Regions from separate parts of the Bacillus thuringiensis genome, predicted to be linked through region 2. Evidence: riboswitches for the same ligand, from Rfam matches in the RefSeq annotation. Region 2 holds a riboswitch; the other holds the start of a gene.

Region 1 (10,589 bases), 2.4 Mb from region 2:
TTTTTAGGTTTAGGCTTTTCTACATTTTGAAGCTGGAGAACATTAGGTGGTCCATACTTTGTGCAAATAATCGCTTTCATAATGACCTCCTGAAATGAGTTGTTATTATTTACATCATATTTAAACTTTTTCTCAAACATGTTGTTATATAGGAAATAAATTTAAAGATAAATATTACGAATTATATAGATTTCATAGGAATAGAGATGATATTATTTTTGGGAAGGAGGGGACGTTATGAAAAAACTTATTTTAATTTCAAGTCTAGTACTTGCAGTCGGTCTAGGAGTAGGGTGTAGTAATGAGGAAACAAAAAAGACTGATGAACCGAAAAAAGAAGCTGTGCAGAAAGAAAAGGAATTAACAGCGAAGGATGTTTTCAATAAAGCGAATGAAGCTTTTAAAAACGAAGAAAATGTAACGATGACATATGATGTGGGAATAAAGGCTGAAGGAACAGAGATGAATGTAATGAAGGCCAAAATGCAACTAGAGCCGAAGAAAAAAAACTCTCGTTCTGAAATGAATGTTTCTGGTACAGAGGTTATTGTTTATGATGTAGGTGGCAAAATTGCTGGTCAGGTGAAAAATCCTAATACGGGTGAAGTGATGTCTGTACCAGAGGAACAATTAAATGCTAACGGAATGAACGCGACTCAAGGAATGGTAGATAATTTAGAGATTCCATCGGAAATTTTAAATAAAGTAAAGATGGAGAAAAGTGGAGATAATTATAAACTGAAGTTTGCATTAAAAGGGCAAGAGACAGAGAGTATGCTAGCTAGTATGGATGAAAAGCAGAAACAAATGCTACAAGGCCAAAATGCAAAGATAGAAGAAATAGATGGGGAATATATTATTACAAAAGATTTTAAATATGAATCAGCAAAGATAGATATGGTTATGAGTAGCAATGGTAAGGATAAAGCGCACATTATTACGGATGCAAAGTTTACATCGTATGATAAATTTGATCCAATACAATTGCCAGCAGCAAAGTAATCACTGTCAAGAGAGGTACCTGAAAGAACGGGTATCTCTTTTTGTTGCTAATAAGGAGAGTGTCCTTTGAAAAAAAGAAAGATAGCAGTGGTCATTGTCGCATATACGGTTTTGCTTGCAACGTCTGTACATACGTATAAAAAACAAATTGATCATCCTATTATGAGTGATGTAGGTAAATTGCTTCCGACAAAAATAAAACGTGTTGAAAGTGCTACGGAAGAGCACTCGTTAATAAAATTAGTGCGAGATGCAAAAGTTTCAGGAGAGAAAATTTCCATTGCAGGCATGCAACATAGCCAAGGAGGACAGACATATTATCCGAATGGCACGATGCTCGATATGAAAGGATATAATAAAATATTAGAATTCGATCCAGAGAAGAAGCGGATTACAGTTCAAAGTGGTGTCACGTGGAATGATATTCAGAAGAAAATAAATCCATATGGCCTTGCGGTACAGGTCATGCAGTCTCAAAATATTTTTACTGTTGGTGGTTCATTAAGTGTAAATGTACACGGGCGTGATATTCGTCATGAGGCACTAATTGATACAGTAGAGTCATTCAGATTGTTAATGGCAGATGGCACGGTATGTAATGTAAGTAGAGAAGAAAATGTAGAGTTATTTCCATATGTCATTGGTGGTTACGGTTTATTTGGAGTTATTTTAGATGTGACGCTGAAGTTAACAGATGATGAATTATATGAAATGCACACGAGAATGATAGATTATAAAGAATACGCATCTTATTTCAAAGAGAAAGTGAAAAGAGATGAGAATGTTCGTATGCACTTAGCGCGTATTTCTGTTGCTCCAAATTCATTTTTAAAAGAGATGTATGTGACGGATTATACTTTGGCACAAAATCAAAATATGAGAGAAGAGTACAGTGAATTAAAGGAAGAAAATATTATAGCTGCACCTAAATTTTTACTTGGGTTATCACGTTATAGTGATTGGGGAAAGAATACATTTTGGGATATACAAAGAGGTTATTTTGAACGTACAGATGGAAAGTATGAGACGCGTAATAATGTTATGAGATCAGATAGTGCTTTTATGGAATATGAAAATCCAAATAGGACCGAAGTGTTACAAGAATACTTTGTGCCTATAGATGCTTTCACGGAGTATATAGATGATTTACGTAACGCATTAAATGAAGAAGAGTTTAATTTACTCAACATTACGATTCGTTACGTGGAAAAGAATGAAAATGCAGTTTTGTCCTATGCGAAAGATGATATGTTTGCGCTGGTTCTTTTGATTAACCAGGGACGCTCAGAGAGTGAGATAAAGAAAACAGAGGATGTCATTCGGAAGATGATTGATGTTACTTTAAAGCATAACGGTAGTTACTATTTGCCGTATTATTCTTATCCAACGAAAGAGCAGTTAAAGAGGGCATATCCTCGTATTGAAGAATTTCTCAAGAAAAAGAAGGAAGTAGATTCAGAAGAGAGATTTGTGAATTTATTTTATAGGGAGTATACGAAATGACATATAGAAGATTTGTGGCTTCGCAAAGTATCATCATGATGGCAGGAAGTATGGTATTTCCTTTTTATATATTATTGCTTCGAAACGTTGGAAATAGCTTCTCGCAATTTGGCTGGGCGTATGGCTTATTTGCTTTAACATCAGCACTTGTATATCCACTAGTGGGAAAGATATCTGATCAAGTAGGGGATAAAAAATTATTAATAATATACGCTTGGTCCATGGCAATCTTAATGCTTTGCTTTCCGATTGCCACGGAAGTATGGCATGTGTATATTCTTCAAATTGTAATGGGAGTTTTAGGTGCTGTGCAGCGTAATACTGAGAAGACTTCATTAGCACGAAAGGTTGCGCAGGAAAAGGCTGGTTATGAGATTGGAAAATACCATGTGTGGACATCCATTGGCGGAGCAGTAGCGGTTATTGCCACGGGATATTTAGTAGATTTCTTTACGATTGGTACAATTTTTTATATTGCATCTATTCTATATGTAGTGAGCGGGATTGTATTAAGTAGTAAAAAAATATAACTATTCCTATTTTCACCTTAATACCCTTTATTTGTTATACTAAAAGGGAATACAAAAGAAAAGGGGACAGTGCCTTTGATGAAATTTGTAGTTTTAGCTATTCTTACTTTGTTTTTGATTCCATGGACAAGAAGCAGTAGTAAGCTTCGAGCAGTGGATAAGAAGGGAGATAAGAAGGTTGTAAAGGGTAAGAAATCATCTATTTTAGTTATTCCTGTTTTATTTTGGATAGGTATTGCAATCTATGAATACTTTTGGCTAATTGATGATCGAGTAGATTCGATTCTTACTCATTATTCTGTTGCAGTAGCAATTTTAATTGGGCTTGTTTTATTTTCACAAGATCAAATAGGGAAATTAGAAGGTACGCTAAAAGGACTTCTAATGTTTATTTTACTCGCAAGTTACGGCTACTTTGGTTATTTGCACGATATAGTAATCTCGCAAAAGAAATATGATTCTGTTGTTAAGGTAGAGAAAGATATTTCAGAGCCATTTACTGAAAATGACCAGCCGTTTACAGTGCCGCCAAAGACAGCGGAGAATAAGATGAAAAAAGTATTTGGTGATATTCCGAAAGTAGCTTATTTTGAGCTAGGAGAATTAACGCCACAAATGGTAAACGGCGAAGCTTTATATGTAGCGCCAATTGAAGTTTCAGGATTTTTTAAAGCGCGTAAAGCTGAGACAATTCCAGGGTATGTAACGATGTCAGGTACGAATCCTGATGCGGAAGCGAAACTGCACCTCGGTTATAAAATGAAATATGTGCCAAGCATGTTTTTTGGTAATAAGTTAGAGCGTGTGGTAAGGCAAGCAGAACCAAATTTAATCTTTAAAGGAAAACCTAAATTTGAGGTTGATGATAAAGGAAAACCATATTATACAATGACGTATGGTGAATTTATTTCAGGAAGATCTGGATTTGAGGTAGAAGGTGTTGTCGTAGTAGATGCACAAACAGGTGAAGTGAAAAGATATAATAAAGGAAAGGCACCTAAATTTGTTGATGGTGTATTAAATCATGAGACTGCATCTACGTTAAATACGTACTTTGGTAAATATATTCACGGATTTTGGAATACGAAATTCTCACAAACAGATATGAAAATTCCGACTGAGTGGGGAACGAAAGAAGGCGTGACCCCGATCTTTGGTAAAGATGGAACACTGTATTATTTTACAGACTTTACTTCTCCAAAAGAAGGAGTAGATTCAGCCCTAGGCTATTCATTAGTAGATGCACGCACAGGCAAGCTATATTACTATAATGGAAAAGAAGTAAAGGGGATTATGGATGGTTCAGCAGCTACAGAAGTAGTAGATAATTCCTTTAAGAGAGAGAAATGGCATGGGACAATGCCTGTCATTTATAACGTATACGGAAAACCAGCTTGGATTATTCCGGTTGTTGATGACGGAGGCCTAGTACGTGCACATACAGTTGTATATGCTGCTAATGCAAAAATATTTGCGACAGGTTCTTCGCAGAAAGAAGCGCTTGAGAATTATAAAAACGTAATGAGTGGTAATGGTGATACCTTTAGACCAACCTCAACAGGAAAAGAAGCGCAAAAAGAAGGTATTGTACAACGTGTATATAAAGAGAAATCAGGTGAAAATACAATCGTGTACGTACTTTTAGAGAATGAACAAAAGGTATTTATGATACCGGTGAAGAAATTCCCGTATGCTATGTTTACAGAAGTAGGAGACCCAATTCAAATTACATATTTAGATACAGGAGAGATGATGGCCTCGGTATCTAAATTTACGAATAGCAATGTGAAAAAGTAAAGCGATAGAATTTCTATCGCTTTTTTTTACATTATGAAAGAGGAAAATGCGCTGTACTTGACGTATGTTTATGATGTAACTATAATTGTTACGATTCAGTGTATATAGGAAAGGGTGAATTGAAAAAGTGAATGAAGTTAATCACGAAATATATAAACCTGTAAAGGCAAACAGGTTATGGATGATTCTTGTATTAGGAACACTTACGGCGATTGGGCCATTATCTATTGATATGTATTTGCCTTCATTACCGAAGTTAACGGATGACTTGCAAACAGGTGCATCCCTAGCGCAGCTTACATTAACAGCTTGTTTGCTTGGGTTGTCAGTAGGACAATTATTTGTTGGCTCAATTAGCGATATTTACGGAAGACGCAAACCACTTATTATTGCTCTTATTATTTATATTGCTTCTTCTTTACTTTGTGCTGTTGCGCCATCTATTTGGACATTAGTATTATTGCGCTTCCTACAAGGAGCTTCAGGATCAGCCGGGATTGTTATATCACGTGCAATGGTACGTGATATGTACTCAGGTTCTGAAATGACGAAGTTTTTCTCACTGCTTATGTTAGTAAACGGAGCAGCACCTATTTTGGCACCAATCATTGGAGGGCAATTATTACAGTTTACAACGTGGCGCGGTGTTTTCATCGTTCTTGGAGCAATTAGCGTATTCATGTTAATCTCAGCTACTTTTGTATTGCGTGAAACATTACCTCCTGAAGAAAGAGAAACGGGTGGTTTGTCAGGGACTTTGGCGACGTACGGAAAATTGTTAAAGGACCGTCTGTTTATGGGATATGCATTGTCACAAGGATTAGTAACAGCGGCAATGTTTGCATACATTTCGGGCTCACCATTTGTGTTGCAGAACATATACGGAGCATCGCCACAGCAATTTAGTTTATTCTTTGCGATTAACGGCATCGGTATTATTATTGCTAGTCAGATAACGGGTCGTTTAGCGGGGAAAGTGAATGAGAAGACATTATTTGTTGCTGGTATTATTATCGCAGCTGTTGGTGGCCTATCTTTACTACTGACAATCGTACTAGGAATAGGTTTAATCGGTGTTTTATGTTCGTTATTCCTTGTTGTATCAAGTGTCGGGGTGGTATCAACAACTGGGTTCTCATTAGCGATGAGAAATCAAAAACAAGCTGCAGGAACAGCATCAGCTTTATTAGGCTTATTACAGTTCATTTCAGGAGCGCTTGTTGCACCTCTAGTAGGTATTGGTGGGAGTAATACAGCGTTACCGATGGGTGTTGTTATTGCGCTTTGTGAAGTAGGAGCAGTATTATGTTATCTATTTATGGCCAGAAGAAGTGAGAAGCAGTTTGAACTGCAACAAAGACAAAATTTAGAGGCTTAACAAAAAAGAACTGATTCAAAGGGAATGTTTGAATCAGTTCTTTTTTTCATTTTTTTGAAATACCTCATACATATTATTCATGATCGTATCATATAAAACAGCAAGTTTATCCCACACCCAGCGATTACTATCGACTTCTTTTTCCCCGCAGTCGATAATATCGGTATGGTCCGTAATTTTATACGCTTTTTTAACGATAATAGGAGCAATCTTCGGTATACGTGGGATTTCTTTTAAGATATCTGCGAAGTTTCCAATGTAGACATGACCGATGATTTCGATTGTTAATGATTTATCCGATATATTTAGCACGGTATGAAATTGATTTGTATGTTGTTGTTTTAAATATTGAGCTAACTTAAATGGAGCATGCTTCTTCTTTAATACGCGGCGAAGGCTCTCTGTATTTTCGATATGAAGTGATTTTTCGCGAATAAGGACACGAATATCTTCTCCCATAAAAGGCATTGTGTTGTACATAGATGATTCTCCTTAAAAACTTACATATGTTTGCGTTATGCATATGTAAGTCTAGCATGGTTTGTTCTTTATGTGTGCTTACAGTTTTGTAAGGTGATGTAGTAAAGCATTGCAAAAGTTATTTGTATAAAGTGACGATACTGTGACAAACATGTTGGTATATATATTACGATGTCGTCTTAAGTGTAAAAAGTAGGGCGTTCTCGGTATAATAACAAGTGGAGATAAAAGAAACTATAATGAGTAATAGCTGTAGATAAAAGGAGAAGAAGAGATGAAGAAGGTTTTGGGTATTGCTGTAATGGGAAGTATGCTCCTTCTAGCAGGGTGTAATGGAAATAAAGATACGAAAGAAACGAAAGAAAAGGTAGAGCAATCTGCTGAACAAACAGAAGAGATGAAAGAATACCTTGCAGTACATGAAAAATACGATATAAAAATGAATAAAGAAATTAATAAAGCACTGCAGTTATTTGAAGTGGCAAAAGAAAAGGGCGGTAAGGAAATAACGAATGCTACATATAAAGAAGATGTGCAAAAGGTAACAACGAGCATGTTAGAAGATATTGATCATATACGTAAAGAAATTCGTGTGCCGAAGTCGAAAGAGCAAGAACATGAAGTATATGTTGGTTTCTTGAATGAATCGGAACAAGCGATGAAAAAATTACAGAAGTTAGCTAAAGAAGAAGATTCATCGTTGATTCGTGATATAGAAATTAATTTTGCAACAGCATCGACATACTATAAACGTTTTCAAGCAGAAACGAAAAAATAACCTTGCCTGTGCAAGGTTATTTTTTCTTCTTACCATCTCCGTCTGCATCCTCGGATACTAATATATTCTGTTCTTCGTGAAATTCGGAAATAGTTTGCCCGGTAATATTATCGAAAGGGGTATAAGAAAGAAGTGATACGTTTCTTTTTAATAAAGAGTTTATAGAAGCCGATGATGACAAGTATAACGATAGTTAAGGATAATCCTATAGTAGCAAGAAGTAAGGGATCCATCTTATAACTCCTTTAACATCATTTCTTGTTATGATAAGCCGAAAACTGTAATTTCGATAAAAGAATTAAAAACTGATTTTTCTAAATTTATCCAATTTGATTGACTTTTCAATTTTTCAGAATTATAATTCGAAATATACAATTTGAACCAAATAATAATATAGCAATTTACTTATCCAGAGAGGTAGAGGGACTGGCCCTATGACACCTCAGCAGCGGGTTCTGTAATAGGAACACCGTGCTAATTCCAGCAAGCAAGTCTTGAAAGATAAGTGATGGGCCTTTGTTTGTTAAGCCTTGATCTTATTTTTTAAGATCAAGGCTTTTTGTATTCTAAAAAGAGAAAAGGGAGTAATGGAAAAAGTACATTCATAAAACAAAGTAAATTCATGTGTTTAGGGGGTTATTGAAGTGTATGTAATTAAAAAATTATCGGTTATGGTGTTCACACTATGGGTTATTACGACAGTGACATTTCTAATTATGCATATTATTCCGGGAGATCCATTTTCATCAGATGCAAAAATCTTTCCTGAAGAAGTGATCCAAAACATGAGAGCGAAGTATCACCTTGATGAACCGTTATGGAATCAATATGTTGCTTATTTAGACGGTGTAGTTCATTTTGATTTTGGTGAATCTGTTCAATCAACCGGGCAAGGTGTATCAGAAATTATAACAACTGGCTTTGGTCCATCAGCAATTATTGGTCTACAAGCACTTGTTATTTCATTGTTGGTAGGAATTGCGGCAGGGACATTTGCTGCTCTATATCATGGGAGAGTAATTGACTATAGTGTGAGTTTGCTCGCAATTCTAGGTATTTCTATTCCAAGTTTTATTTTAGCACCACTATTTATACAAGTATTTGCTATCCAATTTGAGTTTTTACCAGTAGCCTCTTGGGGAACATTCGAACATACGGTATTGCCATCCTTTGCATTAGCGTTAGGGCCAATTGCAGTTATTACAAGGTTTGTTCGTTCTAATATGATCGAAGTACTGCAGAGTGATTATATTAAGCTAGCAAGAGCAAAAGGTATACCAATTAAGAAGATTATTATAAGACATGCTCTTCGAAATGCGATTGTTCCAGTACTTACATTTGTGGGACCGTTAATGGCTGGACTTTTAACAGGGACTTTCGTTATTGAAAAAATCTTTTCAATTCCTGGCCTAGGAAAATATTTCGTAGATAGTATTTTTAACCGAGACTATCCGGTGATTATGGGAACAACGATTTTCTATAGTGCATTATTAATTGCTTGTATTTTCATTACAGATATTATTCACCGCATTGTTGATCCGCGTATTCGTTCTATTACATAAGGAGGGGGGATATTTAAATGGGAGCTTATGAAATTAATGAACAGTTATTAACGAAAGAAGAGAAAAAAGAATTAACGATAAATAAAAATCAGCAAACGATTAGCAGAAAGAAAGAAGTGTTTCGTAAGTTTATATCGAATCCAATCGCAGTGTTAGGAACAGTGACGTTATTGCTAATTATTGTTTTCTCGCTTATTGGCGAAAGTTTAACTTCATTTACTGCGAGTGAACAAGTAAAAGAGGCAACAAATTTACCGCCGAGTAGTGAACATTGGTTTGGAACAGATGATCTAGGGAGAGATATTTGGGCACGTACTTGGGCTGGTGGGAAGATTTCACTAACAGTTGGATTAGTAGCAGCTGCCCTCGATATAGGGCTTGGTGTACTGATTGGTGGATTTAGTGGATATGTGAGAGGGCGTAATCGCCTTGGAACGTTAATTGATGAGTGGATTATAAGAGGAATTGAAGTATTATACGGCATCCCATATTTATTAATTGTTATTTTACTATTAATTGTTATGAAACCAGGTCTTTTCACCATTATTATCGCCCTTGCATTAACGGGATGGATTGGAATGGCTCGTCTCATTCGAGCACAAGTATTGTCTTTAAAACAACGAGAGTTTGTTATTGCAGCAGAGCGATTAGGTACATCACATATGAAAATTATATATGGGCATTTAATTCCGAATTTAACAGGGATTATTATCGTAAATTTATCATTTACAATTCCAGCAGCTATTTTTTCAGAATCATTTTTAAGCTTTATAGGACTTGGAGTACAATCACCAGCGGCAAGTTGGGGGACGATGACGAATGATGCACTTGGGACATTATTGAGCGGAGAATGGTGGCAGCTATTTTTCCCGGCAATCATGATTGCACTCATTATGTTCGCATTTAATGCAATTGGTGATGGTTTGCAAGATGCGATTGATCCAAAAATCGTCAAACGGAATCGAAAGGAGAAAAAACATGGCACAAATCTTATCTTTAGAAAACGTAACGTTAGCCGTTGAAAAAGAGAATAGTAAGCAAGCGATTGTGAAACATGTTTCCTTTTCTATTAACGAAGGTGAAATAGTTGCACTTGTAGGAGAAAGTGGTTCAGGAAAAAGTGTCACAGCACAATCCATTATCGGCTTGAATCAAGAATCAATTCATATTGATGATGGAAATATAGCTTTCCAAGCAAAGGAATTAACGAATTTACAAGAGTCAGAATGGAATCAAATTCGCGGAAAAGATATTTCCTTTATATTTCAAGATCCGCTTTCATCTTTAAACCCAACGATGAAGGTAGGCAAACAAATTACAGAAGTAGTTTTGCAACATGAGAAAAAATCGAAAAGAGAAGCAAAGGAAATTGCGATTAACTTGTTAACAGATTTAGGGATACATGAAGCAGAGAAACGCTTTGAACAGTACCCACATCAATTAAGCGGAGGTATGAGGCAGCGTATTTGTTTAGCAATTGCGTTTGCTTGTCATCCAAAGCTTGTAATTGCAGACGAGCCGACAACAGCGTTAGATGTAACGATTCAGAAACAAATTAT
Region 2 (10,589 bases):
TATGAAAATGATAAATTCTCCACTTTAAGTAATTCCTTGTTTTTAGTATTACCTTTTAATATGACTTGTTTCTCCATCCACTCTTTTAGAACGTTGCCTATCTTTTCTTTTTGAAGGTTTTCCATTGGATATATTACGTCATTATTACGATCAAAATGTAATCTCTTTAATGCTTCGATGTAAATAGGCTCTCTTAAGCCAATACGTGGCAATATATTTGACGCTAAGATTTCTTTTGGTGTTCCTATTGCAATGACTTTACCTTCATCAATTAATATAACTTTGTCTAAATCCAGCTTTAAAATTTCTTCTATCCTATGTTCGATAATGACAATCGTTTTATTATATTGCTCATGTATATCTTTCATAAGTTCTATCGTATGTACGGCGCTTAGTGGATCTAAGTTCGCTAACGGTTCATCGAACAATAATATATCCGCATTTGTTGTTAATAAACCAGCAAGAGAAACTGTTTGCTTTTGACCTCCTGATAATTCATGTGGACTTTGTTTATGAAACGTATGCATCTTCACCTTTCTTAATGAGTCCGAAACAATCTTTTTCATGTCATCTTGATTTACACATTCATTTTCTAAATAAAAAGCTACATCTTCTTCTACTGTCAGACCAATAAATTGAGCATCTTGATCTTGCAAAATTGTTCCCACATTTTTACTCTGCTCGAAAATGCTGCCTTTTCGCGGATCTTTTCCAGCAATTAAAACGTTACCAGTACTAATCCCTTCATAAGAAAATGGGATTAGCCCATTGATACAATGAGCTAATGTCGACTTTCCTGAACCACTTCGTCCAGCAATTAGCACCTTTTCTCCAGGGTATATATGAAAGGTAATATCACTTAAAGTAGGCTGCGCAGCATGCCCATATTGAAAGGTAAATTGTTCAAACGAAATAATTGGTTGCATGTTAACATCCCTACTTTTCAATTTTTAAATGTGTATGTTTCTTATTAGATTTTGCCAAGCCAATTGTAAGTGGCAATCCAACTACTAAGAAAACGATAACATCGGAAATTGTTGCTCCTAATACTTGTATAACAATTTTGTCAAATGGTTCTCCCATCACAATAATATCGAATGCCCCAGCAAATATAATAGCAATGACAATACCAACTAACCCAGTAATTGCTAAATAAGAAATATGCCCCTTGTTAAACGACCCGTTTTTCACACTAAAACCAACTCTTTTTTGAATAAGACCCATCGAAAAACCAATAATCCCTGAACTAATAACCCAGCCCCACCAAATCCCCCAGCCAGCAATCGTATCTGTTACTGTATGACCTATAAGTCCGATTAACAGTCCTGCCACTGGACCAAATAATGCTCCAAAAACAGTTAATATAGCTAATGCTGGTTTAATAAATGTATTCGGTGCAATAGAAAATCCCCAAAGTCCTAATATCCCGTATAATGCTGCTCCAATACCGATTGCTACTACTAACTTTGTTGATAATTTGTTCATTACAATTCCCCTCTCATATTAGTCAACTTTTATTACTCTATATTTAATTTAAAAATGAATTATGCATCTACACTCCCTTTCTATACAACAAAAAATGACCTCTTATATAAGAGGTCATTTTCTTTCACGTTCAAGAATCCTCTTATCTTTCAAAAAACACAACGTGTCCTCTGCGGAATTAGCACCTTCCTATAAAATTGCATAGGGGTTGCTGAGGTTTCTTAGGGCCGTTCCCTCCACCTCTCTGGATAAGTATTAATTTGTAATTCGTATTATGGCACTAAAAAGTGTAAATTTCAACACTTTTCTTACTATTTTTATTTTTTGTTAAATGGCACATTTAAATCATTGTTTTCTTATCGGAATTGTGAAATAATGAATTCAAAATCGTTTCGGGAGGAATGCATTATGAAAGTTATTGGTTTGATTGGAGGATTAAGTTGGGAATCTACATCATTATACTATAAACATATTAATACGCTTACACTCTCTCAATACGATCAAAATGCAAAGTTAGTTTTATATAGTATGGATTTTGGTGAAGTAACTACTTTATTACAAAACCATCAATATGAAGAAGTGAAAAATGAACTAGTTACAGTTGCAAAGAAAGTTGAAAAATCTGGGGCTGAATGTTTATTAATGTGTTCAAATACCGTACATCTATTTGCCGAGGAAGTAGAACAAGCAATATCTATCCCGCTTCTTCACATTGGTGATGTAAGTGCTAAAGAAATGGTAGAACAGAATATAAAACGTATCGGACTATTAGGAACAAAACAAACGATGGAGCAAGATTTCTATAAATCACGATTAGCGAAATATAACATTGAGACAATTATCCCAAATGACGAGGAAAGAACTTTTATCCACCATGTCATATTAGATGAATTAAGTAGAGGGATCATTTCAGAAACATCTAAAGAAAAGTTATTACAAATTACAAAATCATTAATTCAAAACGGCGCTGAAGGTATATTATTAGGCTGTACTGAAATACCTTTACTCATCTCCCAAAATGATCTCACTATTCCCGTTTTTGATACTGCTTTTTTACATGCAAATACTGCTGTGCAATTTGCTGGATAGGAATATAAAAGCATAAAGGTGAGAACCTCTATGCTTTTATATTATTACAATTATTTATTTAAAAGAGATTCAATAACTGCAATTGCTTCTTTTGAACCACCACATTCTATAAAGCTATCATTCAGTTTTCTTATACCATTTTTATACTTTTCATTTGAAAGAACATCTGTTACAGCCTCTTTTAAAGTGTGCACATTAACATGTTCTTTCAATAGTCTATGTGCCGCTTCAAGCTCAGTTAATCTTTGCGCTATCATAGGCTGATCTTTATCATGCGGTATTATTACAAATGGGACATTATAATGAATGGCATCGTGTACGCTATTCATACCACCATGTGTAATAAAAACATCTGCTTCATTTAATATTTCTGATTGAGGTACGTATGGAGCAATTATAAAATTATCTGGCGCTTGCTTTATTTTTGAAATATCATTTCTATCACCAATTGCCATTACAACTATCCCATCAAAATCTGAAAAAGTATCAATACAAGTATTAAAGAATGGTTCGAGTCCTTCAAGCAGTGTTCCCATTGAAATGTAAATAACTTTCTTCTCTTTAAGTGATTCCAGTGGAAACTTTATATTTGTTTTACGCTTTGAAATGCTCGGTCCAATAAAAATGTTATTTTCTCCGAACGATTCGCTATTAGGTTGGAAATAACGACTTGTGTATACGAAACAAACATCACCCTTATTATTCATAAATTGAAGATTATTCTTTGGTTTTACTCCAAATTTATGTTCCATCTGATTTAGTAATTTTTCAGAGATCTCCTCTGGTTGGAATGGTATATCTGCATTTGGATGAAAAGGTAATGTCTTCAAAAACTCTGAAGGAATTAAAAATATAGGTGAGGAAACTACACCTGGAACTTGTAAATACTCCTTTACTAACTCTCCCGCGCCAAATATATCATAAATTACGAAATCAAAATTTATACTTTCACATAATTTTTTCGTAATTTCCAATATATATAAAGAAGTTTGAACATGCACATGAAAGAAAGCATTTAACCCAGATGAGGTTTCAGCATCAATAGAAATCTCCTTTAATAGATCCGGATGAGTATGTACAGTAGCTCCTAAATCTTCAATTCTATCCTTAAAGTTTGCCGTTGTAATATAATGTACGTGATCCCCTCGTTCAGTAAAGGCTTTTACTAAATTTAATGTAGGGTTTACATGTCCCTCTGCTGGAAAATTAACCACTAAAATATTTAGCACTTATTCCTCACTCCTTACATTTCACTGTTTTAATTAAGCATACTGTTATTTGTACATGTAATCGTCCCCTAATAGTCCTAAAGTGCTTGTTACATTATGTTGATAAATAATTTTCAGTCATCAACATAAAAAAAGCATCTACCTATGTAGATGCCTAACCGTGATAAGGAGTGTTCTGTGAGGTTAGAACAAGCTTTTCTGCTTGTCCTATGCTATCAATATATGATTTATTTTATAAAATGTGAATCGTTAATAGAATTATTTTATCCATTTTATATGATCAAATGGATAAAATACCATTTCTACCTTACCTATTATATTTGACTCATCAATAAGTCCAAGTGTATTCCTACTATCTTTACTATGATTACGATTATCACCTAACACAAATAATTTATGCGTAGGAACTTTTATTTCTCTAAAATTTGAAAAACGATTGGATACTTGTAACATATCTAAATGTATATACGACTCATCACGCTTTTTACCGTTAATATATACCTCATCCTCTTTTAATTGTATATTATCCCCCGATAATCCAATAATTCGTTTCACATAGTAAATAGGCTCGTCTTCTTTTTTTATGATGACAACATCCCCATAATGAAAAGACGATAAACAGACGTTTACCTTATTAACAAGTATATAATCTTTTTCATTTAAAGTAGGTTGCATCGAAATTCCTTCTACCATACAAAATAAAAATGACTTATTAATAAAAATAACCCCTATTATAATTAAGATGTAGCTACATATGTTCCTCCAATATTTTAGAATAAACAGCTTCATATATACCTCATTTCCAATCTATCCCCAGATAAAAACGCCTCTAGTTCACATGAATGCTAGAGACGTTTCGTCCATTTTAATTCTCTTTAGAGTTATCTGTTTTTGGCGCTTCACCAGTTAATCGCTTATTTTTCAAATCAAAATAAGCATCTAAAACTTCTTTTCCAATATCGGAGTTAATGCCCGATTTATCATTTTCAACCCACGGTACTACAACAGAAAATGCTACTTCTGGATCATCATATGGCGCATATCCAGCCAATGTTAAGTTATAACATTCTCTACGATCGCCTTTCGCATTTCGCCCAATTTCATTTTCTCCACCATATACAGTTTGTGCGGTCCCTGTTTTACCAGCTGGTTTATATGGTGCTTTTTGGAACACTCTTACTCCCGTTCCATCTCCTTCTTGAAATACTTTTCTAAATCCTTCTTTTACTTGATTAATATATTCTTGTTTCATATCGATTCTATTTAAAACAACGGGTTCTATTGATTGTACTACTTTACCAACCTCATCTTTTTGAACGGTTTGTTCTCTAATCTCTTGAACAATTTGTGGTTTCATTCGATACCCTCCATTTGCGATAGTCGAAATATATTGTGCAAGCTGAAGTGGTGTATACGTATCATATTGTCCAATAGAATAATCTAATAAGAAACCAGGCTGATGATCTTTTCTTCCAATTTGTCCTGCAGTTTCATTTGGTAAATCAATACCAGTTTGTACGCCTAATCCAAATTGCCTGAAATAATACCTCATTTTATCAAAATATTCTTGTTTAATATCTAGTGAACTATTTTTCACATAATCCACTCCAGCAATTTTTAATGCTATATTAAACATATAAACGTTTGAAGATACTTGTAACGCTCTTAGATCGTCTATATCACCAAAATTTTTCCAAGACTTCTTCTCCTTAGTTCCTTTAAACTTCATAGGTGCATCATAAAAATGTGTTCCAGGAGTTATTGCATTTGTTTCAAACCCTGTTAACACTGTCGCACCTTTAACCGTTGATCCAAGCTCATAAGAACTAGTCAGCGTGCCTAAAGCGTAATCTTCTACTTCCATTTTCCCGTCTTTTTCTACAAGCTTTTTCCCAGCCATTGATAATACTTGACCATTTTTGGGATTCATCATCACTACGAAAGCACGGTCTAACATTGATTCTGATCCTTTATATTGTTTTAATATTTTTTCTATGCTCTCCTCTACTTTTTTTTGCAATTCCATATCTATTGTTAAAGTTAAATTTTTACCGCTTTTCCCTTCAGTAACAGTTTCCGTTCTAATAGTATTTCCTTGTTTATCAGCAATGCTTCTTACTTCTTTTTTTGTACCATGAAGTACATCTTCGTATTGCTGTTCGATATAACTTTTGCCGACCCTATCATTTCGACTATAATCACGCACTAAATAATAATCTAATCTTTCACGTGGCAATCCTTCATCAGCATTTGAAACGTTACCAAGGACAGAACGGAATAGACCATCATTTACATAGATTCTCTCCCAATCAACTGATGCATCTACCCCTGGGAGGTTCGCTAAATTTTCACTAATCACCGCATATTCCTGTTCACTAACGTCCTTTTTAATAATTTGAGGTGCCATTTGAAAACCTGAGGTCATTTTACTTTTAATAGCTAACACTTCTATATCTTTAGCTGTTAGTTCTTGAAGATTTTTATCTGTAACGCGCTTCCTTTTTAAATCTTCTATTTTTTTGTCTAGCTCTTTTCCGGTAATATCCTTATTTCGGAACTTATCTATTTCTTTTTTGGATACTAAGTCTTGAGCAAGTTCTGGATTTAATTGCATCCAAAAGTCTTTCTTATCAGTCTCAGTTAACTTATCAATATCTTCTTGTGGCATTTCAATAATGTCTGCAAGTTGTCTTGCTGATTTTAATATTTCTTCTTGTTTTACACCTTTCACCTTTGTATATGTAATCGTACGTAAAGACTTATTATCAACTACTGGATTTCCTTCACGATCAAATATTTTCCCACGTGGTACAGAAAGGCCCACGGTTGCATTTTCTCTCTTCTCTACTTCATTTTTATATGTTTCTCCATCAAAAATTTGCACTTTCCCTAACTGAATAATAATGCCAGAAAATAATAAAAATACACAAAGGAATAAAATATTTAACCGGAGAGGTAATACTCTACCACTTTTCTTCTCTTGCTTTTTCACCTCGTCATAATCTCCTCCTTACAATATTCCAAATAATAATCACATTTCTATATTAAAAGTAATGTACATTTTCTATACATTGCTTTGTACAAATATTAATATAATGTTTAAAACTTAATAGAAATTAAAACAAAGGTAAAGAAAAAGTAAAGGTTACTAAATTTAATATAAAAATACCCAATAACAAAAAGCTTAGCTTTCACTAATCGCTTTGTTATTGGGTATTAAGTGATTTAAGAATTACTACTAGTGCGTACTGCTATACATTTATCGTCACAATTCGACAGAGGTTGTTTACTTTGTACTTTCGGTAAGTAAATAGTTACCGTTGTCCCGACACCAACCTCGCTCATGATACTAATTGTCCCTTGATGACTTTCAATAATTTTATAACTTAACATTAATCCAATACCAGTCCCTTTTTCTTTCGTACTATAAAAAGGTTCACCTAATCTCTTAATTCTTTCTTCAGGTATGCCTATTCCTTCATCTATTACATGAATGATGACACCATCATCATTTATTTCTTTTATGTGAATTGAAATTTCCCCACCATTTGGCATAGCTTCGATTGAATTTTGCAAAATATTAATAAATACTTGTTTCAATTGATTTTCTGAGCATTCAATAATTATATCTTTGTCATCCGTAAATAGTTCAACTTGAATATTTGTCATAATTGCTTTTGTATTCATTAACGATACGACATTTTTAAAAATTTGATAAATATTTTTCTTTTCTGTATTTATCTCATCTGTTTTAGCAATTGACAGAAATTCTTGCAGGATCGCTTCTATCCTTTCAATTTCAGAAAGCATAAGATCAAAATATTTTTCTTGATCTTCTTTATTAATTTGGAATAACTGTATAAAACCTTTAATTACAGTTAAAGGATTTCTCACTTCATGAGCTACACCAGCTGCTAATTGACCAATTGCTGCAAGCGTATCTGATTTGTTTAACAATTCTTCTGTCTTTTTTCGCTCTGTAATGTCGCGTACAATAATCATAATTTTATCACGTAATAATGGTAAGCACCTAGCTTCAAAGAAATCAATACTTCCATTAAGTGTGAGTGGATATTCTACAATTACATTCGTTCCTTTTTCCTTCACTTGATTAATGGCTTCCTGAAACTGCTGCGCTACTGAAGATGGTAATACTTCGTAAAACTTTTTTCCCATAAAAGCTTCTGCGGGTACGTAAAACTTCGTAGGAGATCCTGCCTTGTAATCAATAATCGTGCCATCATCTTCTGTTAAGAAACATAAATCTGGTAAAGCTTTAAAAATTAATTCCAGTTCAGATGTTTGTTGTTTTAACTGCTCTTCTATCGCTTTTAAATGCGTAATATCTACACCAACAGCCCAATAACTATATCCTGTTACAGGAAACTGTTCTGATATATTCGACCACATTATTGTTTTGATTTCACCATTTTTACACGTTAAGTGCATTTCCCAATCTCTGAAATTCTTTCCACAAGTTAAAAATTTCTTTTGTATTTGCTGCCGATAACTATGATCAGGATACAATAATTGCAGTGCATTTGGATTTCCAATTATTTCTTCAGCGGTATAACCTGTTACAATTTCACATTCTCGGTTCCACAAAACAAAATCTCCATTATAATCAAGCGCATCGACCATAACAGGCATGTTTTGTAAAATCGTATGTAGTTCCTCCTCTTTTCGAGAAAGCAACGTTGTATTTTTACTTTGAAATACTTTTATTGCGCCATCTAAAATTAAACTTGAGAGCATTTCAAAGTATTTTTGACAACTGAAAATTTCACTTTTTTTGGACCATACAACAAAAGAACCTAAATGTTGATTGTATAAGAAAATGGGGATTTCAATCTTTGGAAGTTTACTCTTTTTTATCTCATTCATTCCGAATGAAAAAACACACTCTTTTTCAGCATCAAGAAGTTGATGTGATATGTTAGTTAATTTATAAAATTGTTCTGCCATGGTTTCTATTGTACTCACATCAATAAGTTCCATTAGCCGCGAATTCATTCCTTTTTCACCTCAATATGTAAAATTAATACAAATCTAAAATTCATACTTCTCCATTATACGAAGAAAGCTAGTGTAGGTATATAGCTGTAGAATAATTATTCAAATAAATTTTATTTTTCAATTAAAATAAGAAAAGAATATACATACTGAATACACCTTTAATTAGTATATATTTCGCTCATTCCTCATTTATTGTCTAGGTAACTTGAATTCCTCCTTACATTCACTGAATTTTCACTTGAGAGTCATACGCCTCACTAATAGCGGTATAAACATGCAATAAGTATAAAGTTCATAAAATATTCACAATTTTTATGAAAAATATAAACATTTATTCCAATATATTCTATATAATGAAATGTAATAAGGCTTCTATGAATCTCATAGAATACCTTACCCCTAATAAAAAAGAAAAAAGAATCCATTTGGATTCTTTTTTCTTTTTTTAATTACATTACATATTTATATAAAGCATGTGCCACACCATGTTCTTCATTTGATAACGTTTCGTGTTTACACCTTGCTTTTATTTCTTCAACTGCATTCCCCATTGCAATTGATATGTTCGCTTTTTCCATCATTGAAACATCGTTTAGCCCATCACCTATCGCTACAGTGTTTTCAACCGGAATATTAAGATGTTCTGCTAAAGTATATAATCCATTCCCTTTTTGAGCATCTCGATGATTAATCTCTAAATTGTGCCAATATGAAGATGTAATTGCTAAATCTGTATTATGAAGAAATGTTTCTTTTAGTTTTTTTAATTTCTCAATATCATAAGAAAATGGTAATAGTTTATGCACATGTATATCTGTTTCTACAATTGGTTTACAACTTTCCGCACTATGAAACGCTGTATGCTCAAGATATAATGCTGCGATTGTTTCTAACTCTTTCAAGTCGAAATTTTCTTTTGAATTCTTCACATACTCAATTTCATTACGTACACTCTCTACTCCATAATCCGGGACATACACACCTTTATCAGTATAGAGCTGATAATATAAACCATTCTCTTCAAGATATTCTACAATTTCAAGTGCCTGCATATTTTGAATTGGATATCTCTTCATCATTTTCTTATCTTTATATATAAGCGCGCCATTTTCCGCAATGATTGGACACTCTAAATCAACTTCTAACAATAATCGCTCAATGTCAACAATAGAACGTCCTGTACAAATTGCTACGACATGGCCAGCTTCTTGACATGTTCGAATTGCTTCTGCATTTTCTTTACTTATCATTTTATTCCCCGAAAGAAGAGTTCCATCTAAATCAATTGCGATTAATTTCATTATTTCTTCACCACTTTCTATAAATACACGAGTTCCAATTAATTATTAGGTATCGTTTTCATACAATCCTCGTGAGGTACTTCTTATTTATAATTTATGAAAAGCGTTTCAGGTCAAGAAATAATTAAAAATAAAATCCAAAGCTTTTCTTTTTAAAAAGCTTTGGATTTTAAACTATGAATTGTAACTAATGTATTTTGTCTCACACATGTACACATTTTTTTCTTCAGTTGGGATATATACTTTAAACTTTTCTAACTGTTTTCCATAGACATGAATCGTAATAACGCTTTCATTTTTGCTGATTTCAAGAATATGACAATCTGCTGGCGGAATTACTTTATCAGTTTCTCCTTCTCCCAAATAAAGATTTCCTGTATGTGTTAAATAAACAAGTGAATTACCAAGTTGTTTCGTTTGTATAAAGTTCTGCACCATAATCCTTCCTGAAAAAACGCCTTCTACCCCC

The links. A riboswitch is a leader RNA that binds a small molecule or an ion and turns the genes downstream of it on or off. The one in region 2 is predicted to bind S-adenosylmethionine.
Positions count from the first base shown of each region.
Region 1: linked by a shared signal. The riboswitch ahead of AC241_RS01055 (ABC transporter permease) and the one ahead of AC241_RS13190 (ECF-type riboflavin transporter substrate-binding protein) in region 2 are both predicted to bind S-adenosylmethionine.

Region 1 is NZ_CP012099.1:173,782-184,370, forward strand. Features, by position in the region: gene AC241_RS01010 (NAD(P)-dependent alcohol dehydrogenase) at 1-80, opposite strand, end outside; gene AC241_RS01015 (DUF6612 family protein) at 238-1,002, shown strand; gene AC241_RS01020 (FAD-binding oxidoreductase) at 1,069-2,505, shown strand; gene AC241_RS01025 (MFS transporter) at 2,502-3,035, shown strand; gene AC241_RS01030 (DUF3981 domain-containing protein) at 3,114-4,832, shown strand; gene AC241_RS01035 (multidrug effflux MFS transporter) at 4,951-6,210, shown strand; gene AC241_RS01040 (hypothetical protein) at 6,244-6,690, opposite strand; gene AC241_RS01045 (hypothetical protein) at 6,965-7,468, shown strand; partial or broken gene AC241_RS01050 (DUF3951 domain-containing protein) at 7,485-7,701, opposite strand; SAM riboswitch class I at 7,871-7,976, shown strand; gene AC241_RS01055 (ABC transporter permease) at 8,113-9,030, shown strand; gene AC241_RS01060 (ABC transporter permease) at 9,048-10,052, shown strand; gene AC241_RS01065 (ABC transporter ATP-binding protein) at 10,009-10,589, shown strand, end outside.
Region 2 is NZ_CP012099.1:2,548,704-2,559,292, reverse strand. Features, by position in the region: gene AC241_RS13195 (ABC transporter ATP-binding protein) at 1-926, opposite strand, end outside; gene AC241_RS13190 (ECF-type riboflavin transporter substrate-binding protein) at 937-1,485, opposite strand; SAM riboswitch class I at 1,625-1,740, opposite strand; gene AC241_RS13185 (aspartate/glutamate racemase family protein) at 1,894-2,574, shown strand; gene AC241_RS13180 (macrolide family glycosyltransferase) at 2,625-3,803, opposite strand; gene lepB (signal peptidase I) at 4,062-4,592, opposite strand; gene AC241_RS13170 (peptidoglycan D,D-transpeptidase FtsI family protein) at 4,669-6,795, opposite strand; gene AC241_RS13165 (PAS domain-containing sensor histidine kinase) at 7,029-8,816, opposite strand; gene AC241_RS13160 (Cof-type HAD-IIB family hydrolase) at 9,269-10,120, opposite strand; gene AC241_RS13155 (cysteine dioxygenase family protein) at 10,295-10,589, opposite strand, start outside.